DNA from 4 places in the Hydrogenophaga sp. RWCD_12 genome. Region 2 is predicted to be linked to each of the others. Evidence: predicted binding sites of a transcription regulator. Region 2 holds the regulator's gene; each other region holds the start of a gene.

Region 1 (5,859 bases), on a different contig from region 2:
AGGGGGTGGGGAACTCGGGTTCGCCGCTGAGCACGCCCTGGCGCGGGTCCATCAGCTGGTAGAACACCAGATCGCTGTCGTCGGCGCGCAGCAGGTCGCGCGCCTGTGGTGTGAGATTGAAACTGACCTTGTCGTCCTTGGTGACGACGAACTGGGTCAGGGCCTGGAGGTTGAACTCCAGTGCGCGGTCAAACGGCTTGCTGGCGATGCCCTGCGCGACGAACCAGGTCAGGGCCAGCGACAGCGGCCACAGCAGCAGCAGTGGCGTGAGCATCCAGTCCAGGATCTCGCCGAACAGGCTGCGCTGTTCGCGCTGGAACAGGCCGAAGGTGATGCGCTCGCTGTCGTGCTTCTCGTCGGCCATGTCGGTGGCGGAGGGGCCTCAGATCTTTTCGAGGCAGTAGCCCAGGCCGCGCACGGTGGCGATGCGGATCGGCCCCTTCTCGATCTTCTTGCGCAGGCGGTGGATGTAGACCTCGATGGCGTTGTTGCTCACCTCTTCGCCCCACTCGCACAGCCGCTCGACCAGCTGGTCTTTGCTGACCAGCCGTCCGGCGCGCTGCAGCAGCACTTCGAGCAGGCCCAGTTCGCGCGCCGAGAGTTCGACCATCTTGCCGTCGATGGTGGCCACGCGGCCGGCCTGGTCGTAGACCAGCGGGCCATGCTTGATGGTGGAACTGGCGCCGCCCATGCCGCGGCGGGTCAGGGCGCGCACGCGCGCTTCGAGTTCCTGCAGCGAGAACGGCTTGGCCATGTAGTCGTCGGCGCCGTAGTCCAGGCCCTTGACGCGCTCTTCGATGCTGTCGGCGGCGGTCAGGATCAGCACCGGCAGTGTGGAGCCGCGCGAACGCAGACGCTTGAGCACCTCCAGCCCGTGCAGCTTGGGCAGGCCCAGGTCGAGGATCAGCAGGTCGAACTCGTTGTTGGTCATCAGGGCCGCGTCGGCTTCGCTGCCGGTGGCCACATGGTCGACCGCGGCGCCGGCCGCCCGCAGACTGCGCAACAGGCCATCGGCGAGGACCTGGTCGTCTTCGGCAATCAGGATGCGCATGCTTGTCTCCTAGCGTGTTCTTGGTTCATTGTAGGTGGCGCGTCTCATCTTGAAGCATACGCTTCCAGGCCCAGCGCCACGACGGTGGCAACGTCATCCCCGACCAGGCCGCGGAACTCCGATTCCGCCCGTGCCACCGCCAGCCGGAACGCCTCCAGCCACAGCAGGCCGTTGTCGGTGAACACGATACGGCGCGCCCGCGCATCCAGCGGATCGGGCTCTCGCCGCACCAGGTCCCAGGCTTCGCACTGCGTCACGAGTTCGCCCATCGCCTGCTTGCTCATGCCCGCGCTGGCCGCCAGGTCGGTCAGGCGCGAGCCTTTGACGGCGAGGTGGCGCGTGATGTGGATGTGGGCCGCGCCGATCTGCTCGCGCGCCGCCAGGTTGGACAGCGCCAGCGGCACATTGGCGTCGTGTGCCATCAGGAACAGCACGCGCTCGTCGAAGCGGCGCAGCGCCTGGCCCAGAACGCGCCCGAGATGGGTGGCGCGCCAGCGGTCGTCGGCGGTGGCGGAGGGCGATGGTTCGGTCATGCCAAATGGTAAGGCAAACTGACCATATTTTGGCTTGTATGAAATCAATCCGACGATAAACTCCTGTTCAAGCATCCAGCCTGTACATAAATCCACAGACTGAAAGCCAGTACCCACTTTCACACTCAGGAGCACCCAACATGGACGCAGTCGTCAACACCGAAAAAGCCAAGGCCCTGCAGGCCGCCCTCGCCCAGATCGAAAAGCAGTTCGGCAAGGGCACGATCATGCGGCTGGGCGAAGGCGAGGTCATCGAAGACATCCAGGTCGTCTCCACCGGCTCGCTGGGGCTGGACATCGCGCTGGGCGTCGGCGGCCTGCCGCGCGGCCGGGTGATCGAGATCTACGGTCCGGAGTCCTCGGGCAAGACCACGCTGACGCTGCAGGTCATCGCCGAGATGCAGCGCCTGGCCGGCACCTGTGCCTTCGTCGACGCCGAACACGCGCTGGACACCGCCTACGCGCAGAAACTGGGCGTGAACCTGCAGGAGCTGCTGATCAGCCAGCCCGACACCGGTGAGCAGGCGCTGGAGATCGTGGACTCGCTGGTGCGCTCCGGCGCGGTCGACCTGGTGGTCGTGGACTCGGTGGCGGCGCTCACGCCCAAGGCGGAAATCGAGGGCGAAATGGGCGACTCGCTGCCCGGCCTGCAGGCCCGCCTGATGAGCCAGGCCCTGCGCAAGCTCACCGCGACCATCAAGAAGACCAACTGCACAGTCATCTTCATCAACCAGATCCGCATGAAGATCGGCGTGATGTTCGGCAGCCCCGAAACCACGACCGGCGGCAATGCGCTGAAGTTCTATGCCTCGGTCCGTCTGGACATCCGCCGCACCGGCACCATCAAGAAGGGCGAGGAGGCGATCGGCAACGAAACCAAGGTCAAGGTGGTGAAGAACAAGGTGGCGCCGCCGTTCAAGACGGCCGAGTTCGACATCCTGTTCGGTGAAGGCATCAGCCGCGAAGGCGAGATCCTGGACCTGGGTGTGGTGCACCGGGTGATCGAGAAGTCGGGCGCCTGGTACGCCTACAACGGCGAGAAGATCGGCCAGGGCCGCGACAACGCGCGCGAGTTCCTCAAGGAGAACCCCGAGTTGCGCGTCGAGATCGAGAACAAGGTGCGCGACGAGCTGGGTGTCCCGCTGCTGCCGGTCGACGCGTCGGCCCAGGAAGCCGCTGCACCGGCCGCCAAGGGCAAGAAGGCCAAGGCCGCCGCCGAAGCCGAGGCCGCTGAATAAGCCCGGCGGTGGGGTTCGACAAGATCTCGCTCAAGGGTCGCGCGCTGCGGCTGCTGGCCGGGCGGGAGCACTCCCGCGCCGAGCTGGAGAAGAAGCTGGCGCCCCACGAAGAGGAGCCTGGCGAACTGCAGCGCGCTCTCGACGAATTGCAGGCCAAGGGGTTCATCAGCGACCGGCGGGTGGTCGAGTCGGTGATCCACCGCCGCGGCGCCCGGCTGGGCGCCAGCCGTGTCAAGCAGGAACTGCAGGCCAAGGGCATCAGCCTCGACTGCATGGCGGACGCGCTGGAGAGTCTGCGCGGTACCGAGTTGCAGCGTGCCCGCGAGGTCTGGCGCAAGAAGTTTGGCGAGCCGGCCGCCGACCCGGCAGGGCGCGCCAGGCAGATGCGCTTTCTCGCTTCGCGCGGCTTTGGCGCCGAAGCGATTCGGCGCGTCGTGGCCGGGAACGAGGACGACTGAGTCGGTGGGGTTAAACCCCCAGCATGAGCTGCAGGTTCTGCACGGCGGCGCCGCTGGCGCCCTTGCCCAGGTTGTCCAGACGCGCGATCACGACGGCTTGGCGGTGTGCTTCATTGGCGAACACGCGCAACTCCAGCTTGTTGGTGTCGTTCAGCGCGGTGGCATCCAGCTTGCCGTCGGCGGTCGCCGGCAACACACTGACCCAGCCGCCAGCAGCGACGCTGGCCGCGTAGTGCGCCACCAGCGCATCGTGCAGCTCGCTGGCCTTGGGGCTTCCCGGCAATTCGTCCAGATGCAGCGGCAACTGCACCAGCATGCCCTGGCGGAAATTGCCCACGGCCGGGATGAAGACGGGACGGCGGGCCAGGCCGGTGTAGCGCTGGATTTCGGGAATGTGCTTGTGCGCCAGACCCAGCGCGTAGGCTTCGTGCAGCGGTGCGGTGCCGGCTTCATATGCCTCGATCATGCTGCGGCCGCCGCCCGAGTAGCCGCTGACCGAAGGCAGCGACATCGGGAAGTCCTTGGGCAGCAGGCCGGCGTCCACCAGCGGGCGCAGGATTGCGATGGCACCGGTGGCGTAACACCCTGGATTGGCGACGCGGTCGGCCTTTTGCACAGCCTCGCGCTGGCCAGCACTCAGTTCGGGAAAGCCGTAGGCCCAGCCGTCGTTGCAGCGGTGGGCGGTCGACGCGTCGATGATGCGCGGCTTGTGGCCGGGCAGACTGTCGATCATGGCCACCGACTCGATCGCCGCATCGTCGTGCAGACACAGGATCACCAGGTCCGCTTCTGCCATCAGGGCCTTCTTGGCTTCGGGGTCCTTGCGGCGCTCGGGAGCGATGCTCAGCAATTCGACGGCGGGCATCTGCTGCAGCCGTTCGCGGATCTGCAGGCCCGTGGTGCCGGCTTCGCCGTCGATGAAGATCTTGGCCATGGCGGGGTCCTCTTTTGTCAGTTGGGATTCAGCGACCGGATCCTATAATTATGCATTATGTGAGCGGCCACTCACCTGTTTGGTGCGTCGCAACATGATACAGTCGTCGGTTGCCGTGTCCACAAGCCCGCGCACCGGCTGTGCCATTTGGCCGGATCGAACAACCCCCAGTCCGAGAGAGACCTCATGAAGATTCACGAGTACCAAGGCAAGGAAATCTTGCGTCAGTTTGGTGTGCCGGTTCCGCGCGGAATTCCCGCGTTCACGGTGCAGGAAGCCGTTGAAGCCGCACAAAAGCTTGGTGGCCCGGTCTGGGTGGTGAAGGCCCAGATTCACGCGGGTGGCCGTGGCAAGGGTGGCGGTGTGAAGGTCGCCAAGTCGATCGACGATGTGAAGGCGCGCGCTTCGGAAATCCTGGGCATGCAGCTCAAGACCCACCAGACTGGTCCTGAAGGCCAGAAGGTCCGCCGCCTGTACATCGAAGACGGCGCCGACATCAAGAACGAACTGTACGTCTCGCTGGTCACCGACCGCGCGACGCAGAAGGTGGCCCTGATCGCATCCAGCGAAGGCGGCATGGACATCGAGGAAGTGGCGCACTCCACGCCCGAGAAGATCATCACCGAGATGATCGACCCGCTGACCGGCATCACCGAAGCACAGTCGCGCAAGGTCGCAGCCGCCATCGGCCTGACCGGCGCTTCCATTGATCAGGCGGTCGACATCTTCGCCAAGATCTACAAGTGCTACATGGACACCGACGCGTCCCTGGTCGAGATCAACCCCCTGAACTGCGACTCCAAGGGCAACCTGATGGCCCTGGACGCGAAGTTCAACTTCGATTCCAACGCGCTGTTCCGCCACCCCGAGATCGTGGCGTTCCGCGATCTGGACGAAGAAGATCCGGCAGAAATCGAAGCCTCCAAGTTCGACCTGGCCTACATCTCCCTGGACGGCAACATCGGCTGTCTGGTGAACGGCGCCGGCCTGGCCATGGCCACCATGGACACCATCAAGCTGTTCGGCGGCGAGCCGGCCAACTTCCTGGACGTGGGCGGCGGCGCCACCGCCGAGAAGGTCACCGAAGCCTTCAAGATCATGCTCAAGAACACCAAGGTCAAGGGCATCCTGGTCAACATCTTCGGCGGCATCATGAAGTGCGACACCATCGCCACCGGCGTGATCACCGCCTGCAAGGCGACCAACCTCAGCGTGCCGCTGGTGGTGCGCATGAAGGGCACCAACGAAGAGCTGGGCAAGAAGCTGCTGGCCGAATCCGGCCTGCCAATCATCGCCGCCGACACCATGGCCGAAGCCGCGACCAAGATCGTCGCCGCCGTCAAATAAGCCCGGAGAAGAAACCATGTCGATCTACATCAACAAAGACACCAAGGTCATCACCCAGGGCATCACGGGCAAGACCGGTCAGTTCCACACCGAGAAGTGCCAGGAATACGCGAACGGCAAGAACTGCTTCGTGGCCGGCGTGAACCCGAAGAAGGCCGGCGAGTCGATCTTCAACATCCCGATCTACTCAACCGTCAAGGAAGCCGCCCAACAGACCGGCGCCACCGTGTCGGTGATCTACGTGCCGCCGGCCGGCGCCGCCGCCGCCATCTGGGAAGCCGTTGAGGCCGATCTGGAC
Region 2 (5,859 bases):
CCGGAGAGCTCTTGCCCTCGGCGACGGCAATGCCGCGTTCCGTGCAGGCGTTGACGTCGATGTGCGCGCCGACACGGCCGGTCTGCGCGATCAGCTTGAGCCGCGGCAGCTTTTCAACGAGTTGGCGCGTGATCTGGGTGCGTTCGCGAATCAGCACAAGCACGTCCGCATCACGCAGGCGGATCGACAACTGGCCAACTCCCTTGACGGTATTGGTGAAGACCTTGGCGGGAAAAGGTTCCAGGCGCGTGGCGCAATCGAGTTTGCGGACCACGTCCTGATAGTCGTCGAGGATGACAATGTTCATGCCGGCTATTGTGCCGTCATGCTCGGGTGCCGGCCCTTGCCAGGGTTCCGGCACCACCCGGGCGGGAAGGATTCCTCCGCGACGAGGACGGTCAGACCAACGCGCTGGGCTGTTCCAGAGCAGCCAGCCGGTCCAGCTCGGCGCAGACGTCGGCCATGCGACCGGCGATGACGAGCCTGGTGTTGCCCCGCACCGTCTTGGGTGGTCGCACGATGCGCACCGGCGCCGCGCGCACAGTGGCGGGACAGGCCGGGGGTACCAGCGGGATGGAGGAGCGGGGCGCGATTTCTGCAGGTTGCGCGTTACGCCCCAGCCAGCCGGCCTTGGCGAACCGTTGCAGCCAGGGTGAGGCCGTGCGACGGGTCTGGCAAGACGGCGACGGCGCGGGCAACCAGCTGTCGATCAGCTGCAGGGGGGTACGCCAGGTGGTGGAAGTGATGCGGATTCCCATGTGAAACTCCAGTGAGGGGTTGGACACAGGCAGGATTGACACGGAAAAGCCGACCCCGCAGGGATGTGCACGGTGGCACGGATGCCGCCGGACAAAACGCCCGCCACCTGCGAGGACAGCGCCGACCCGAAGGGTCAGATCTGGAAGCTGTTTCGGATCAAGCCGACCGCCAGACCTTCGATTTCGAAGGGTTCGCCGGCTTGCACGACGATGGTCTTGTAGTCGGGGTTTTCGGCATGCAGTTCGATCTGTTCATCTCGCCGCATGAAGCGTTTGACCGTGACATCGTCGCCCAGGCGAGCGACCACGATCTGGCCGTTCTTGGCCTCCTTGCCCGCCTGTACGGCCAGCAGGTCACCATCGAGAATTCCGACGTCCCGCATCGACATGCCGCGCACGCGCAGCAGGTAGTCGGGTGTGCGCTGGAACAGGCTGCGTTCGACGTGGTAGGTCTGGTCCACGTGTTCCTGCGCCAGGATCGGTGACCCGGCCGCGACGCGACCAATGAGGGGCAGCATCAGCTGGGTCAGGCTCGGCAGCGGCAGTGTAAGCTGCTGGGCCCTTTGCTCATTGATGGCCCGCAGGTCGTGGCTGCGCAGACGGATGCCGCGGGAGGTGCCGCTGACGAGTTCAATCACGCCCTTGCGCGCCAGGGCCTGCAAGTGCTCTTCGGCGGCGTTCGCCGACTTGAAGCCGAGCTCGGCGGCGATCTCGGCCCGTGTCGGTGGCGCACCCGTGCGCGCAATCGCGTTCTGGATCAGTTCCAGGATCTGTTGCTGGCGGGGCGTGAGTTTGGGCGGAAACGACTCGATCATGTCAACCTCGTGGTTTGGCGAGCGGGGCAACGGATAAGCTGTTTTCTTATCCAGTATCTGTATTTTTAAACAGTTTCGGAGACTTGGCAAGTGGCAATCAACAACAAGGGACTTCGGGTCATTCTGGGTACCGGCGGAACCATCGCGGGTAAGGCAAGCCGTCCGGGCGACAACGTGGGGTATGTGGCTGGGCAAGTCCGAGTGGAGGATCTGTTGGCTGGCGTACCGGCGCTGGAAGGTTTGCCGCTGGAGGTGGAGCAGGTCGCGCAGATCGACAGCAAGGACATGAATTTCGGTCTCTGGAAGCGCCTGCTGGAACGGTTGGTCCATCACCTGTCCCGCGAAGATGTCAGTGGGGTGGTGGTCACCCATGGCACCGATACCCTGGAGGAAACTGCGTGGTTCGTGCAGTCGGTGCTGCGACCGGTCAAGCCGGTGGTGTTCACATGCGCCATGCGTCCGGCGACCGCGCTGGTGCCAGACGGCCCGCAGAACCTGCTGGATGCCGTGACGGTTGCCGGGCAGGCGGACGTGCACGGCACGGTGGTGGTCTGCGCCGGGCAGGTGCACGCGGCCCAGCATGTGGCCAAGGTGCACAGCTACCGTGTCGATGCCTTCGACTCCGGGGATGCGGGACCGCTGGCCTGTGTGGAGGAGGGGCAGCTTCGCTGGTTCCACCGACCGCCCGCTGCCTCTCCAACGGAGGTACGTGACAACGGATTGCTGGAGTGGGTGCTGGCGGCAACCGAGTTGCCAAGCGTGCAGATTGTCACCAGCCACGCGGACACGGACGGTGCGCTGGTGCGCGCCTTGCTGCTGGCGGGAGATGCCGATCCGTCGCTGCTACCGCGCGGTATCGTGGTGGCTTCCACTGGAAACGGTACCGTGCACCTTGACCTGGGGCAGGCATTGAATGAAGCGATGGCGCGCAATGTACGTGTGGTGCGTGCCACACGCTGTGCCCGTGGCAGGGTGATTCCTGATCCGTCAAACCCGATGCCGGATTCGGCGGGACTCTCGCCCGTGAAAGCGCGCATCACGCTGGCGCTCAGCTTGCTGGCCGACGCAGCTGGTCGGCCCTGAACGGAGTCCGGCCTGAAAAAAACAAACCCGGCCGAAGCCGGGTTTGTTTTGTACGGTTCGCCGGATCAGCTGGCCAGTGCCTGGAAGGCGCGGGCGGTGATTTCGTCCACCGAGCCAGTGCCGCTGATCGCGCGGTACTTGGGTGCCGCGGTCGGATCGGCCTTGGCCCAGTTGCTGTAGTAGTCCACCAGCGGGCGGGTCTGTGCACTGTAGACCTCCAGACGCTTCTTGACGGTCTCTTCCTTGTCGTCATCGCGCTGGATCAGCGGTTCGCCGGTCACGTCGTCCTTGCCTTCCACCTTGGGCGGGTTGAACTTGACGTGGTAGGTGCGACCAGATGCCGGGTGCGAGCGCCGGCCGCTCATGCGTTCAATGATGGCGTCGAACGGAACATCGATTTCCAGCACATAGTCCAACTTGACGCCGGCAGCCTTCATGGCATCGGCCTGCGGGATGGTGCGGGGGAATCCATCGAACAGGAAGCCGTTGACACAGTCGCTCTGGGCAATGCGCTCCTTGACCAGATTGATGATCAGGTCGTCGCTGACCAGTCCGCCAGACTTCATGACCGCATCGGCCTGCAGGCCCAGTGGCGTACCAGCTTTGACTGCTGCACGCAGCATGTCGCCAGTGGAGATCTGGGGGATGCCGTACTTCTGGCAGATGAAGGTGGCTTGAGTGCCTTTGCCCGCGCCCGGAGCGCCCAACAGGATCAGTCTCATCGTCTTCCTTGTGAAGAGTTTTTCAGTGGATTCGAAAGGGGCGCTTGTCTCCGTGAGCGCACCCGCGCCCCTCGCAAAAGAAGCGTTCAAACGAGGATAGCATGGCCCGCCCCGACACTGGCTTACAGGCGCGGCAAGAGAATCAAACTGAGACGAACAGGGCCCGCACGCGCTCGAGGTCGGCTGGCGTGTCGACTCCAGGCCCTGGTGCAAGCGCGCTCACATGGACTGCGATGTGCTCGCCATGCCACAGGGTGCGCAGCTGCTCGAGCGACTCGGTGCGTTCCAGCGGGGCAGGTTCCAGCTTAGGAAAACGACGCAGAAAGCCGGCGCGGTAGCCGTACACGCCGATGTGCCGCAAGGGTGCCGGCGACGGCAGCGAGGCCGGCGCGCCGTCGGCCATGCCGTCGCGCCACCAGGCAATGGGTGCGCGGCTGAAGTACAGGGCGGTTCCCCGCCGGTCCAGCACGAGCTTCACCACGTTGGGGTTGAGGAAGTCGTCGGTGCTGGCAATTGCATGCGCCGCAGTGCTCATGACGCAATCGTTGCGCTGCACGAGTTCGTTCGCCACGGCCCGGACCAGGGTTGGATCGATCAGGGGTTCGTCGCCCTGCACGTTTACCACCACCGTGTCGTCGCTGAGCCCAAGCAGATCGCAGGCTTCGGCCAGCCGGTCGCTGCCAGATGGGTGGTCGGCGCGTGTGAGCAGACAGGCAATACCGTGCGATGCACAGGCCGCCACGATGCGGGCATCGTCCGCCGCCACCACGACTTGCCGGGCACCACTGCGCTCGGCCTGTTGCGCCACGCGAACCACCATGGGGAGACCCGCGATGTCGGCCAGTGGCTTGTCGGGCAGGCGGCTGGAGCCCATCCGCGCGGGGATGAGCACGACGAAGCCGTCGTGCTGGCCGTCTGCGCGGGTCATGGCGAGGTCGTGTGGGCGGCCAGGCGCTCCAGCTCTTCGTCGGAAAGCGTGCGGGCTTCGTGTTCCAGCAGGATGGGAATGCCGTCGCGCACCGGGTAGGCCAGACGGGCGCTGCGGGAGAGGAGTTCCTGGTGGTCGCGGTCGAAGGTCAGGGGGCCTTTGGTGACCGGGCAGACCAGCAGTTCAAGCAGTTTCGTGTCCATCGGCGGATGATAGTCGGCCACTGCGCCCGCAGGCGGCCAGCCGGCGGTCCAGTGCCTCGAAAAATGCGGGTTCGATCCGCAGATCCAGCGGAATGCTCCAGACCGCGGGGCGCTGGCTGGCGGGCCAGCGAGCCACTACATTGAACAGCTTGACGGCATCCTTCTCGGTACAGAGTACCGTGGCGGATGCCGAGCGCGGCAAAGCGGCGAACGCCTTGGCATCGGCGTGGTCGGGCAAGGCAACCGTCTGTGATAGCTCCAGTCCCTGCTCTCGCAGCATCTGGAAAAACACCTCAGGCCGTGCAATGCCGGCGACCGCGACCAGAGTCTCTCCGGCGAACGCGCGCAGGTCACGACGCGCTCCACGCGCATCAACAGCCTGATCGGCGAGGCGCCGCGTGGCGCTGAAACCCTGCGTTGCAGGCGGCATGGGGATGTCTGCGTGTGGACCATCGTGCCGCCCCTGGCGCAACACCAGCTGGGGTGCAAACGGATCGCCCGCCGCCGGTGGCCACGGCTCGCGCAGCAGGCCGGCAGGCAGCAACCAGCCGTTGCCCAGCCCTCGATCGTCGAACACCGCAATGGACACGTCCCGACCGAGGGCCAGGTGCTGCAGACCGTCGTCGCAGACGAGTACGTTCACCTGCGGATGCGCCGCCAGCAGGGCACGCGCCGCATCCGCACGGCGGCGCCCCACGAACACCGGCACCTCGGCTTTGCGGCGGATCAGGACCGGTTCATCGCCACCATCGGTTGCGGTGGTGTCCGGGCGCACTTCAAGCACTGCATGCCCCTGTCGTCCATGACCCCGCGAGACAACGCCAGGGCGCCATCCCGCGTTCTTGAGGTGTTCCAGCACTGCCAGTGTGGTGGGAGTCTTGCCGGCGCCGCCAACCACCACGTTGCCGACCACGATCACTGGAACCGGCATGGTCGCGACAGGAAGGCTGCCGTTGAGGTAACGCCGCCTGCGCCACGCAGAAAGCAGGCCGTAGACCTGCGAGAGCGGCCACAACAGTCTTGCGCGCCAGCCCCGCCCGGCCCAGATCGCCTGCCAGCGCGCCGGGGCGTCGGATCGGCTCATGCAGGTGTGGCCGGGTTGTGTCAGGACTTGCCGCGGGCAGTTGCGGAGCCCGATTGCTGCGTCGCAAACGTGATCTGCACCAGCCCCGCGCGGCGGGCTGCGTCCATCACGTTGATCACCGACTGGTGGGTGGCAGCAGCATCGGCGCTGATGATGATCACCACCTCGCGCGTGTCCTGTGAAGCCTGCTGCAGCGCGCGCGTGAGCACCTCGACCGAAGCACCTTCGAGCAACTGCTGGTTGATCGCATACCGGCCGTCACTGGA
Region 3 (5,859 bases), 180 kb from region 2:
GCGTTGTGTAGTGTGGCGTGCGCCGCTCCTGTTTCATTGCCCAACGCCTGCGATCCCCCTCTAAACCGGTACTGCCCAGCAACACCGTACCCCGGCCGTAGCGTCGGTTGAGCCCATCCAGTGCGCTCATTAAATTGCCTTTGTCCCATCCCTCGCCAGGCTCCTCGTCCAGGGACAATTCACTCTGGTGCACCGAAGCCGGTTGAAGCTCCATCAGCATCACCCCGGCCTTGGCGTACAGGAAGTCCGGCTTGTAGATGCAGCGCAGGCCGGTCAGGGCCGCTTCGGCGATCAGCGAACTGTCGGCAGTGGGTCTTCGTAACGGAACCACGATGGACCGGCTGTACTGAGGATCGGACCGGAACGGACTGGTCCGCACAAAGGTCAGCACCTGGTTGGCGAGACCTTCTTGGCGCCGCAGCTTCTCGGCCGCCCGGCTGGCGAACTCGCTGACGGCTTCACTGAGGTCTTCCATTGCGGTCACCGGGCGACCAAACGACCGGGTGCAGGCGATTTCCTGTTTGTCTGGTGCCGCGTCTTGCAGATCCACACAGGACTGGCCCTGCAGCTCACGCACCGTACGCTCCAGCACCACCGACCAACGCTGGCGTACTGTGGCCAGGTCCATGCGGGCGAGATCCAACACCGTGTGGATGCCACCCTCTTTGAGCTGCCCCGCAATGCGACGACCCACGCCCCAGACTTCCTCGACCGGTGTAGCCGCCAGCACCGCATCACGTGCTGTTGGTTCCAGTGCAGCCAGGTTACAGATTTGGGCCAGTTCAGCGGGGTAGCTGCCGGGTTTGCGTTCGGCTGTCTTGGCGATGTGGTTGGCCAGCTTGGCCAGGGTCTTGGTCGGCCCGATTCCGATGCAGCAGGAAATGCCCACCCACTGCAACACCCGCTCGCGGATCACCCGGCTGCGCTTGACCAGATCTCCTCGGATGCCCGAGAGATCCACAAACGACTCGTCGATGGAATAGATCTCCTGCCGGTGACCGAGTCCGGCCACCAGGCTCATCATGCGGTCGCTCAGATCTCCGTACAGCGGGAAGTTGGCCGACAGGGCCACCAAGCCGTGTGATTCGGCCATGTGTCGGATCTTGAACCACGGTGCGCCCATGGCAATGCCCAAGGCCTTGGCCTCGTTGCTGCGGGCAATTGCACAACCGTCGTTGTTGGAGAGCACCACCACCGGTTTGCCGTTCAGGCTGGGGCGGAACACCCGCTCGCAGGAGACGTAGAAGTTGTTGCCATCGACCAGGGCATACAGCGGAGAAGCCATGAAACACGCTCAACCAGATTCGCCTGCTTCAGCGCTTGAACTGCTTGATCGCCGCGATCACCACGCCCCAGACCTCGACCGTCTGGCCTTCGGTAGGCACGATGTCGGCGAAGGTCGGGTTGGCAGCCTTGAGCTTCAGCCGCCCCCCGCGTTGCCAGAGCTGCTTGCAGGTGAAGTCCCCGTCCACCACCGCCACCACGATCTGGCCGTGGCTGGGCTTGATCGCCCTGTCCACCAGCAGCACATCCCCATCGAAGATGCCCGCCTCACGCATGGACTCACCCCGCACCGTCATGCTGTAGGTGGCCTGAGGGTGCTTGATCAGGTGTTCGAGCACGTCGATGCGTTTGGCCTGGAAATCCTCCGCCGGCGACGGAAAACCCGCCCGAATCCGGGATTCAAGTTGTAAGGCGGGAAGGGCGCATTCGGCCAAGGGCCTCGGTGGGCTGCAGATTCCTGATGCTGCACCAGGGAACAGGGGTGATAACAGGTTATCTTCTACAAGACTGTACATAAATACAGTATATAAGCCAAGCCCGCCTCTTGGGAATGCTCTACAGAAAACCGGCGCGCGTCCGCGCATAGGATGGAACCATGTGCAGTCACTACGAAGGCGTGCGGGACGCTCAGGTCTTGCGAAAGGTGTTCCAGGTGGAGCCACCGGCCGACTTAGGCAAAACCGATCTCTGGCCGGGATACCCCGGCCTGCTGATCCGCCGCCCCGGGGAAAAAGACGCAGGGGATGACGCGGTGCCTGATCGGGAAGCATTGCCTGGCCTGTTTGGCCTGGTGCCCCACTGGGCGACCATCCTGAAGATCTGCCGCAGTACCTACAACGTCCGCAGCGAGACGGTAGTCACCAAACCGAGTTTTCGGGAAGCGTGGAAGAGGGCGCAGCACTGCATCATTCCAGCCCAAGCCATCTACGAGCCAGACTGGCGCAACGGCAAGGCCATTCCCACTTGTATCGAACGGTCAGACGGTCTGCCCATGGGCATTGCAGGATTGTGGTCTTCCTGGAGGTCTCTCCAGGGGGATTGGGTGCACAGCTACGCCATGCTGACGACCAACGCCGATACCCACCCGCTGATGAACCAGTTTCACAAGCCGACCGACGAGAAACGAATGGTTGTGGTGTTGCCGGGGTCGGTCTATGACGAGTGGCTGGTGGCGACGGCTGAGCGCAGTGAGCAGTTCTTGGTGCCGGTTGCTGCGGAGGGATTGCGGGTGGGGATGTGCAAGACTTTATGATGGCAGCAACATGGTATGCAGCGGTTGCCGCCGGTTGCCGTTGGCACTCGTTTGTCGGCTACTCTGTAACGAGTAGTAATTTGAGCTAGGCAAGCTGTCTTTAGAAACGCGACCATAAGTGGCGAAAGCATGTGCTATGCGCTTTTTGCCATATTCTGGATCGCAAGTGAGATTTTCTGAGCCTGGATATTGGACGGCCATAGGGTCTTGTTCGCCCTCGCGTCACTATTCTTCTTCGCCTTGGAGGCACAGATGTTGAGGGAAGGGCAGTACGTGCTGGCACTGGTGTTTGGCTTTCCAATATTGTTTGTTGGGCAGCATGTTTATTTGAATTTTTGGGGCCGGAAATGAATGAAATTGCTCGTAAAAAACTAGAGTCCATGCTGCATAGACAAATCACTCTAGGGGTTGAATCCATCTTTTCTGCCGTTTATAGCGGGCCAAGCCTGCGCACACTGTCATTTACTCATGTGCTAAACAGAGTAATGATGCTGGTTCAGCTACCGATAACCTTTGTTGTGATGAAAAGGGATGAGAGCGGGGGGTATTCCGAGTATTTTAGAACGAACCATCATCGGCGCCATATAGAAATCATTGATAAGGCAAAAGACAACGCTGATCCCAGAAACTATTTCCCATTATGGCATTCGAGCGATGAGTTCGAGAAGAATAATTTTGCACTCTTGGTTCTTAAGGCTGACAAAAGCTACAACTTTGAACAGCTACTGGTGGTTGATTCTGTTTCTAGTAAGATGAATTTTTGGGATGTTGGCTCTTACAAGCTAAGCCAAATATTCAAGAAAGACAATTATGGACATTACCAAGGGTTTGTTGATCGGATCTTGATGACGGTAGACAATACCGGGGCCAACATCAAAAGCAGTAGTGATGGTGATGACCAAGTAGTTGGGAGAAACATCAATTTATCCGATGATGAAAGATTGAATTTTTTCGATCAATTCAAATCCGAGTTCGATAGAAACTTGTTGAGTAATATGGGGTTGTCTGAATATACAGATCTTCGGAAGTGGGGGGTTTTGGATAAGGTTTTCAAAAAAATTAAGAAAAACATTACTGATGTAAATTCAGAAAGCACAAGTCGCGAGTACGGCCTTACTAACTTTCTGCTTTTTGCCAGGGACTACCATGATTTTCCTAGGGATAAGCTGCGACACGGCTGCTATGATTACTCTTTGAGAATTCTGCTATGTGATTCTCAAAAAGAAGAAATAAAGAAAAAATTCTTTGCAGGGCTCAAAAAACAAAAAGGTATTTATAGGAATAGATACGCTGATGAGCTGTCTGGAATTGATGGTGGTGTAAAAAAGCTCGCAATGGAGATAGATGAATATTTTTGGTCTGTGTTAGAGTCTGGTGAGGCTGGGGAGGAAAGACTAATAGATTTGTTGGGTGAATATTTTGGGGTTGGCGTTCGATCCATGGCTGACCCAGTTTTCGATGGGCTTAGCTTTTATAGGCAGCCATTTGCGAATGATGGCGGAATCGCTCGTTGTTTTTCTCCTGGGGTTAGTCGGCCAGATACTATTCAAGAGTTGTTGCCAAATACCGAAGAATTGAATGATTTGCTGAGAGTCATTTGCTGTCAATACCTGTTTGACTATATGGCAACACCAGGAAAGGCAGGCAATGGAACTAAGTTGCAGTTGCAGGTTATGTTGAATCCTGTGGAGATCGGCGGCAGAGTCTGGGGTGTGGTTGCGTATGCAACAAGAAGTCATAACCCGAACACATATATCAAGCAAGAGGATGATATAAGATTGTATGAATCGTATTGGACGAAGAACTATCACATCTACAGAGATGTAAATGAGCGGATGAAGAAAAATCTTCGTTCATATATGAATTCCTTCTATGAGAATTTTGTCGCGCGTATATATGTTCGTGTCATGGAAAAGATTTCCAGCGACCAGGCTCAAGTACACAGGCGACTTGTCGATATAGAGAATGGACTCAATCGTCAGCTTGGTTTACTCGCTTGCGTTTTCCCGTACGATGTGGTAAAAGTCGAGTTCAGGAAAGATAAGGACCTATACCCTGTGCCAAGTTCAAGGGGGCCTGAGCTGGAGTGCCGAGCGATGGCTGGGCGTCGTTGGGCTGCCTATGTTCGCGCAGAGGGGCAAGAAATGTTCCCTGTCACTCCTGGTGTTTCTCCCTCGTCCACAAGCGCGTTTGTGGATACAAAGGATGTCGCGGTGGCAATGACCGACATGCTCCTGCGTGAAGCAGTGGTGTCGTAGCGTTGCCAGACCAACATGTAAAAATATGGCAAGTAATGCATTACTCCGTGAGGAGTGCTCTACTCACGAGCAAAGCGCTTCAGCGCGCATAGTTGCGTTCGCGGAAGCCACCGGAAGTAGCCTTGACGCAGCGAACAAAGTTCGTGTTTCGGAGCCAAGCACTCAAGCAGCACCGATCTTGCAGAACTTCGGAGTTCGTCGTATCGCGCTGCTTGTCCGCGAGCAGATGGCGAGGAGAGGTCAAGCGCTTGATGAACTTGACAACGCCACAGAATTCCATGATATGGAATCGTCTGAGCCGGTTGTCGAGCCGTTGCCCGCCGCTGGCACGGTCGCTGAGCATTCAGTCGCCGAACCCACATTACTTCCTAAAAACGATCTCCTGAGTCTTGAGCTTCAAGCGCTGCTAGACGCATCTGTGAGTGCCCTGAAAGACGACACTTCTGGACAGAACACCCAGAAGGTCTTGTTGAGCGTCTTGACTCAGACTCTTCGACTTGCCGCCATGAGGGCAGAGGCTACCGACGCTGAGACACAGGCGGCGATGCTCGAAGTCATGGAGCGAAGTGCGCAGTTCGTCGAGGCGAGCGTCGCAATACCGCAGTTCAACACACAAGAAGCGAGCGGGGTTCGTACCCTTGTGTTCAACGTCTACCACCGCCTGGCGAAGGTGCTCGGCAGGAACACGCCTGAGGCGGTGAAGGCCGACACGAAGGCAATGCTGGCAGCCGCATCCGACCGCATCAGCTACAAAACCCCTCCAGGACGAAAGCCCAAGACGTACAAGCCTGCCGACGTTGGTGAGTTGGAAGGGCCAGAGCTCCACATAAGGGATGTTATTGCGCCTGTCCTGGACGAAGATATGAAGCCGCTTGCTTACTCCATAGGTATATATAGTGAGCCAATGAAGAAGTTTTACAACGTACTTGCTCAGTGGAAGTCGGAAAACAGACTTAAAAGAGCATAAAGAACCGAAGGGAAAAAGGCAAAACTAGGTACTTACCCTTGTTTTGCCTTTTTTTCTTCCTTTGTTCTCAAATTTCAGTTTGAGATTTGAGGAAAAGC
Region 4 (5,859 bases), 390 kb from region 2:
ACATACACGTGGCCCGCCTCGATCAGCTTGGGGAAGTGGCGGAAGAACAGGGTCAGCAGCAGCACCTGGATGTGCGAGCCGTCCACGTCGGCGTCCGACAGGATGCACACCTTGCCGTAGCGCAAGCCACTCAAGTCCGGCGTGTCCAACGGACCGTGCGGGTCGACGCCGATGGCGACCGAAATGTCGTGGATTTCGGTGTTGGCGAACAGGCGATCGCGCTCCACCTCCCAGGTGTTGAGCACCTTGCCGCGCAGCGGAAGCACGGCCTGGCTTTCCTTGTCGCGGCCCATCTTGGCGCTGCCGCCGGCCGAGTCGCCCTCGACCAGGAAGAGTTCGTTGTGTGCAAGGTCGCGGCTCTCGCAATCGGTCAGCTTGCCCGGCAGCACGGCCACACCCGAACCCTTGCGCTTCTCGACCTTCTGCCCGGCCTTCTGGCGACTCTGCGCCGCCTTGATGGCGAGCTCGGCCAGCTTCTTGCCGTAGTCGACGTGCTGGTTGAGCCAGAGTTCGAGCGCCGGGCGCACGAAGCCGCCGACCAGCCGCACCGCGTCTCGCGAGTTCAGGCGTTCTTTCACCTGGCCCTGGAACTGGGGGTCCAAGACCTTCGCACTCAGCACGTAGCTGGCGCGGGCGAACACGTCTTCGGGCAGCAGCTTCACGCCCTTGGGCAGCAGCGCATGCATCTCGATGAAGGCTTTGACCGCCTGGAACAGACCGTCGCGCAGGCCGCTGTCGTGCGTGCCGCCGGCGCTGGTGGGGATCAGGTTGACGTAGCTCTCGCGCACCGGTGCACCGTCTTCGGTGAAGGCCACGGCCCAGGCCGCGCCTTCGCCGTCGGCGAAGCTGTCGTCCTTGGCATCGGCATAGCCCTCGCCTTCGAACAGCGGGATCACCGGATCGGTGGTCAATGTCTGCTGCAGGTAATCGCGCAGACCGCCCTTGTACTGCCAGGACTGCGTGTCTTTCGTCTTTTCGTTGACCAGCGTGACCTGCACGCCCGGCATCAGCACCGCCTTGCTGCGCAGCAGGTGCGTCAGCTCGCCAACCGGCAGCACGGCGGAATCGAAGTACTTCGCATCCGGCCAGGCGCGCACCGTCGTGCCCTGCTTGCGGTCGCCTTCGCCCTTGGGGCCCACCACCAGTGGCTCGACCACGTCTCCGGCCGAAAACGCCAGCTTCGCCACCTGGCCGTCTCGGAAACAGGTGACCTCCAGCCGGGTCGACAGCGCATTGGTCACGCTCACGCCCACGCCGTGCAGACCGCCGGAGAAGCTGTAGGCGCCGCCCTTGCCCTTGTCGAACTTGCCACCCGCATGCAGGCGGGTGAACACCAGCTCGACCACCGGCGCCTTTTCTTCGGGGTGCATGCCGAAGGGAATGCCACGCCCGTCGTCTTCCACGCTGACCGAACTGTCGGTGTGCAGCGTGACCTTGATCTTCTTGCCAAACCCGGCCAGCGCTTCGTCAGCGGCGTTGTCCAGCACTTCCTGGATGATGTGCAGCGGGTTGTCGGTGCGGGTGTACATGCCCGGCCGCTGCTTGACCGGCTCCAGTCCCTTGAGGACGCGGATGGAGCTTTCAGAATAGTCGTTCGATTGGGTAGCCATCGCCAAATTGTAAGACCCCCGCAGAAAAAGGCTGTATGCAAATACAGATGTCATGCCCGATCGATGCTGGCGATGCCCGCTCCGCATCAATCGGGGCGGAAAATTTCACGGCCCTTGGACCACCCCGCGACACCTGCGGGAAGGCCGGATTCGATACAGTCCCGGGATGTCTTCCGCCACCCATCCACCGGCCCAAGCCGCGCGCCTGTCTGCCGTCCAGGTCCTGACCTGCGGCGCCGCCATCGTCACCCTGTCGATGGGCATCCGCCACGGCTTCGGCCTCTGGCTGCAGCCGATCACGCAGGACATGGGCTGGACGCGCGCGAATTTCGCCTTCGCGCTGGCGGTCCAGAACCTGGCCTGGGGCGTGTTCGGCATCTTCGCCGGCATGGCTGCCGACCGCTTCGGCGCCTTTCGCGTGCTGGTGGTGGCAGCGGCGGTGTACGCACTGGGTCTGGCCGGCATGGCGCTGTCGCCGACCCCGCTGCTGTTCACGCTCACAGCCGGTCTGCTGATCGGCATGGCGCAGGCCGGTTGCACCTATGCCATCGTCTACGGCGTGATCGGCCGACAGATCCCGGCCGAGCGCCGTTCCTGGGCCATGGGTGTGGCCGCAGCCGCAGGCTCCTTCGGCCAGTTCCTGATGGTGCCGGTCGAAGGCTGGCTGATCGGCGGCTTCGGCTGGCAGAAGGCGCTGCTGATCCTGGCCGCCGCGGCGCTGCTGATCATGCCTCTGGCACTGTTCCTGCGCGAACCGGGCTTTGCCGGTGGCGCGGTACCGCAGCGCGATCAGACCATTGGCCAGGCGCTGCGTGAGGCCTTTGGCTACCGCAGCTTCCAGCTGCTCATGGCGGGCTACTTCGTCTGCGGTTTCCAGGTGGTGTTCATCGGCGTGCACATGCCCAGCTATCTGAAGGACCACGGCCTCTCGCCCCAGGTCGCGAGTTATGCGCTGGCCATCATCGGCCTGTTCAACGTGTTCGGTACCTACGCGGCCGGGTCGCTGGGCCAGCGGATGGCCAAGCGCCATATCCTTGCTTTCATCTACTTCGCCCGCTCGATCGCCATCGTCGTGTTCCTGTGGGCACCGCTGACGCCGACCAGCGTCTACGTCTTCTCGGCCGTGATGGGCGTGCTCTGGCTCTCGACCGTACCGCCGACCAATGCGGTGCTGGCGCAGATCTTCGGCGTCGCGCACATGTCGATGCTGGGCGGCTTCGTGTTCTTCAGCCACCAGATCGGCAGCTTCATGGGCGTCTGGCTCGGCGGCTACCTGTACGACACCACCGGCAGCTACGACATCGTCTGGTACATCGCCATCGCACTGGGCGTGTTTGCCGGGCTGGTCAACCTGCCGGTGCGCGAGTCCGCGATTGCCCGTGGCCCGCAGCGCATGGGAGCAGCCGCATGAGACCAGCCGCCTCCCGGGCGCTGATCTGGGCCGGCGTGCTGCTGGCGCTGGCGGGCACGATGGTGCTATACACCCGCCCGGACTTCCTCGTCCAGATGGCCGACCAGCTCTGGAGCTGTTTCTGATGCACGGCACCGAAGCGCCTTCACCGTGGGTCAGTCGCTGGTCGCACCTCGTGCCCGACGCAGGCAGCGTGCTGGACGTGGCCTGCGGCGCGGGCCGGCATCTGCGCTGGTTCGCCGGCCGGGGCCATGCGGTGACCGGCGTCGACCGCGACCCGGCCGCCGTTGCCGCCACGGCCGGCGTGGGCCGGGTGATCCAGGCCGACATCGAGAACGGCCCCTGGCCGTTCGCCGGTGAACGGTTCGACGCGGTGGTGGTGACCAACTACCTCTGGCGCGCGCTGCTGCCGGTCATCGTGGACAGCGTGGCCGACGGCGGCGTGCTGATCTACGAGACGTTTGCATCCGGTAACGAATCCGTGGGCAAGCCCTCGCGGCCCGATTTCCTGCTGCAGCCGGGCGAGCTGCTGCAGGCCTGCGCCGGCCTGCACGTGGTCGCCTACGAAGACGGCTTCTGCGACCACCCCGAGCGCTTTGTGCAACGCATTGCCGCGGTACGAAAACGTCCTGGCACGCCCACCCTGCCTCCGCGCCACCTGCTGGTCTGACACCAGGGTGCGCTGGGTAGAATGTGTGATTCGCGCGCGCTGCCGCCGGATCTGTCCTTTTCCTTCCGGCGCCTGGCACGGGCGCCTCTGATTCGAGCCCGAGAACATGAAGACCATCACTGGCAGCATCGTTGCCCTTGTCACCCCCTTCCACCCCGACGGCAGCGTCGACTACCCCACCCTGCGCAAGCTGATCGACTGGCACATTGCCGAAGGCACCGACTGCATCGGCGTCGTTGGAACCACCGGCGAGTCGCCCACCGTCAGCGTCGAAGAACACTGCGAAATCATCCGCGTCTCGGTCGAACAGGCTGCCAAGCGCGTACCGATCATGGCCGGCTGCGGCGCCAACTCGACCGCCGAAGCGATCGAACTGGCCAGGTTCGCCAAAAAGGTCGGCGCCGACTGCCAGCTGCAGGTCGTGCCCTACTACAACAAGCCCACGCAAGAAGGCCAGTACCAGCACTTCAAGGCGATTGCCGAAGCGACCGGCGACCTTCCGATCATTCTTTACAACGTGCCCGGCCGTACCGTCGCCGACATGTCGGTCGACACGGCGCTGCGTCTGGCGACCGTTCCGGGCATCGTCGGCATCAAGGAAGCCACCGGCAACATCGAGCGCGCCCAGTGGCTGATCCGGGAGGCCCCTCAAGGATTCGCCATTTATTCGGGTGACGATCCGACCGCAGTGGCACTGATGCTGTGCGGTGGCCATGGCAACGTGAGTGTGACCGCCAACGTCGCGCCGCGCCTGATGCATGAGTTGTGCGTGGCGGCCATCGCCGGCGACGCCCGCAAGGCCATGGACATCCAGCGCCGCCTGATGCCGGTGCACAAGAACCTCTTCGTCGAAGCCAACCCGATCCCGCTGAAGTGGGCCATGCAGCGCATGGAACTCTGCGGTGGCACCATGCGTCTGCCGCTGACCCCTATGAGCACCCACCTCGAACCCCTGGTCGAAGCCGCGCTCAAAGACAGCGGCCTGATCGACTGATTTCCGGCCCCATCCACCGACCTGAGCCTGCTCATGCAAATTTCCGTCCGCACCCAGTCCTCGCGCACCGACCGCCGTCTCAGGTCCTACCGCTTCGGCGCGGTGGCCCTGGCAGCCCTTCTGGCTTCCGGCTGCTCGGTCCTGCAGGAAGACAAGATCGACTACCGCAGTGCCCGTCAGTCCAACGCCCTCGAAGTTCCGCCGGACCTGACGCAGCTCAGCCGCGACTCGCGCTACCAGGTGCCGGGCTCCACGGTGACGGCCAGCGGCTACCAGACAGCACAGCCGGCCTCCGGTTCCAGCGATACCGCGACCGTCAAGGTGGGTGACGTGCGCATCGAACGTGCTGGCAACCTGCGCTGGCTGGTGGTGGACCGCCCGGCCGACAAGGTGTGGGGACCCGTCAAGGACTTCTGGAACGAAAGCGGTTTCAACCTGACCACCGACCAGGAAGCCATCGGCGTGATGGAAACCGACTGGGCCGAGAACCGCGCGAAACTGCCGCAGGACATCATCCGGCAGACGCTGGGCAAGGTGCTCGACAGCCTGTACTCCACCGGCGAGAAGGACAAGTTCCGCACCCGCCTGGAGCGCAGCGCGACGGGCGGCACCGAGATCTATATCAGCCACCGTGGCATGGTCGAGGTGTACACCGACGCCCGCAAGGACCAGACCGTGTGGCAGCCGCGAGCAGCCGACGTCGAGCTCGAAACCGAGTTCATGCGCCGCATGATGCTCAAGCTGGGCGCCACGGAAGCACAGGCCAAGGCGGTAGTCGCCACAGCGCCCACCCAAGTTGCCGCCAAAGTGACCAAGGTGAACAACCTGCCGGCCGTCCAGCTGGACGACGATTTCGATCGCGCCTGGCGCCGTGTTGGCCTGTCGCTGGACCGTACCGGGTTCACTGTCGAGGACCGTGACCGCAGTCAGGGTGTCTACTTCGTGCGCTTCGTGGCCGCGACATCTGCCGACACCGCAAAGCCCGGCTTCTTTGCCAAGCTGTTTGGTGGCAGCGAAACCCCGGTCAAGCCAGCGCAGTACCGCATCTCTGTGCGCACCAGTGGTCAGACCACGACGGTGTCCGTGCTCAACGCCCAGGGACAGCCCGATGGTTCCGCCGATGCCCAGCGCATCGTGCAGTTGCTCGCCAACGACCTGAAGTAAACAGAAAGAA

What was found. The regulator LexA, encoded in region 2, represses DNA repair genes until DNA is damaged. The targets are predictions, from matches to a motif close to ACTGTATNNNNATACAGT.
Region 1: the regulator LexA is predicted to act here: its motif matches at 1,664-1,681, upstream of recA (recombinase RecA).
Region 3: the regulator LexA is predicted to act here: its motif matches at 1,791-1,808, upstream of ACLIJ1_RS05960 (LexA family protein).
Region 4: the regulator LexA is predicted to act here: its motif matches at 1,641-1,658, upstream of ACLIJ1_RS03345 (DNA topoisomerase IV subunit B).

What each region holds. Positions count from the first base shown of each region.
Region 1 covers NZ_JBKIXC010000006.1:39,803-45,661, forward strand. The annotation lists gene ACLIJ1_RS21370 (sensor histidine kinase N-terminal domain-containing protein) at 1-364, opposite strand, end outside; gene ACLIJ1_RS21375 (response regulator) at 383-1,051, opposite strand; gene ACLIJ1_RS21380 (MarR family transcriptional regulator) at 1,096-1,584, opposite strand; gene recA (recombinase RecA) at 1,725-2,822, shown strand; gene recX (recombination regulator RecX) at 2,831-3,280, shown strand; gene argC (N-acetyl-gamma-glutamyl-phosphate reductase) at 3,291-4,214, opposite strand; gene sucC (ADP-forming succinate--CoA ligase subunit beta) at 4,401-5,561, shown strand; gene sucD (succinate--CoA ligase subunit alpha) at 5,578-5,859, shown strand, end outside.
Region 2 covers NZ_JBKIXC010000001.1:1,082,041-1,087,899, forward strand. The annotation lists gene ACLIJ1_RS05110 (D-2-hydroxyacid dehydrogenase family protein) at 1-307, opposite strand, end outside; gene ACLIJ1_RS05115 (hypothetical protein) at 399-758, opposite strand; gene lexA (transcriptional repressor LexA) at 893-1,573, opposite strand; gene ACLIJ1_RS05125 (asparaginase) at 1,664-2,656, shown strand; gene adk (adenylate kinase) at 2,722-3,378, opposite strand; gene kdsB (3-deoxy-manno-octulosonate cytidylyltransferase) at 3,521-4,306, opposite strand; gene ACLIJ1_RS05140 (Trm112 family protein) at 4,303-4,509, opposite strand; gene lpxK (tetraacyldisaccharide 4'-kinase) at 4,490-5,617, opposite strand; gene ACLIJ1_RS05150 (ExbD/TolR family protein) at 5,614-5,859, opposite strand, start outside.
Region 3 covers NZ_JBKIXC010000001.1:1,257,990-1,263,848, reverse strand. The annotation lists gene ACLIJ1_RS05965 (Y-family DNA polymerase) at 1-1,273, opposite strand, end outside; gene ACLIJ1_RS05960 (LexA family protein) at 1,314-1,718, opposite strand; gene ACLIJ1_RS05955 (SOS response-associated peptidase) at 1,880-2,536, shown strand; gene ACLIJ1_RS05950 (hypothetical protein) at 2,884-4,794, shown strand; gene ACLIJ1_RS05945 (hypothetical protein) at 4,973-5,761, shown strand.
Region 4 covers NZ_JBKIXC010000001.1:695,090-700,948, reverse strand. The annotation lists gene ACLIJ1_RS03345 (DNA topoisomerase IV subunit B) at 1-1,610, opposite strand, end outside; gene ACLIJ1_RS03340 (MFS transporter) at 1,777-3,021, shown strand; gene ACLIJ1_RS03335 (hypothetical protein) at 3,018-3,146, shown strand; gene ACLIJ1_RS03330 (class I SAM-dependent methyltransferase) at 3,146-3,691, shown strand; gene dapA (4-hydroxy-tetrahydrodipicolinate synthase) at 3,798-4,685, shown strand; gene bamC (outer membrane protein assembly factor BamC) at 4,719-5,849, shown strand.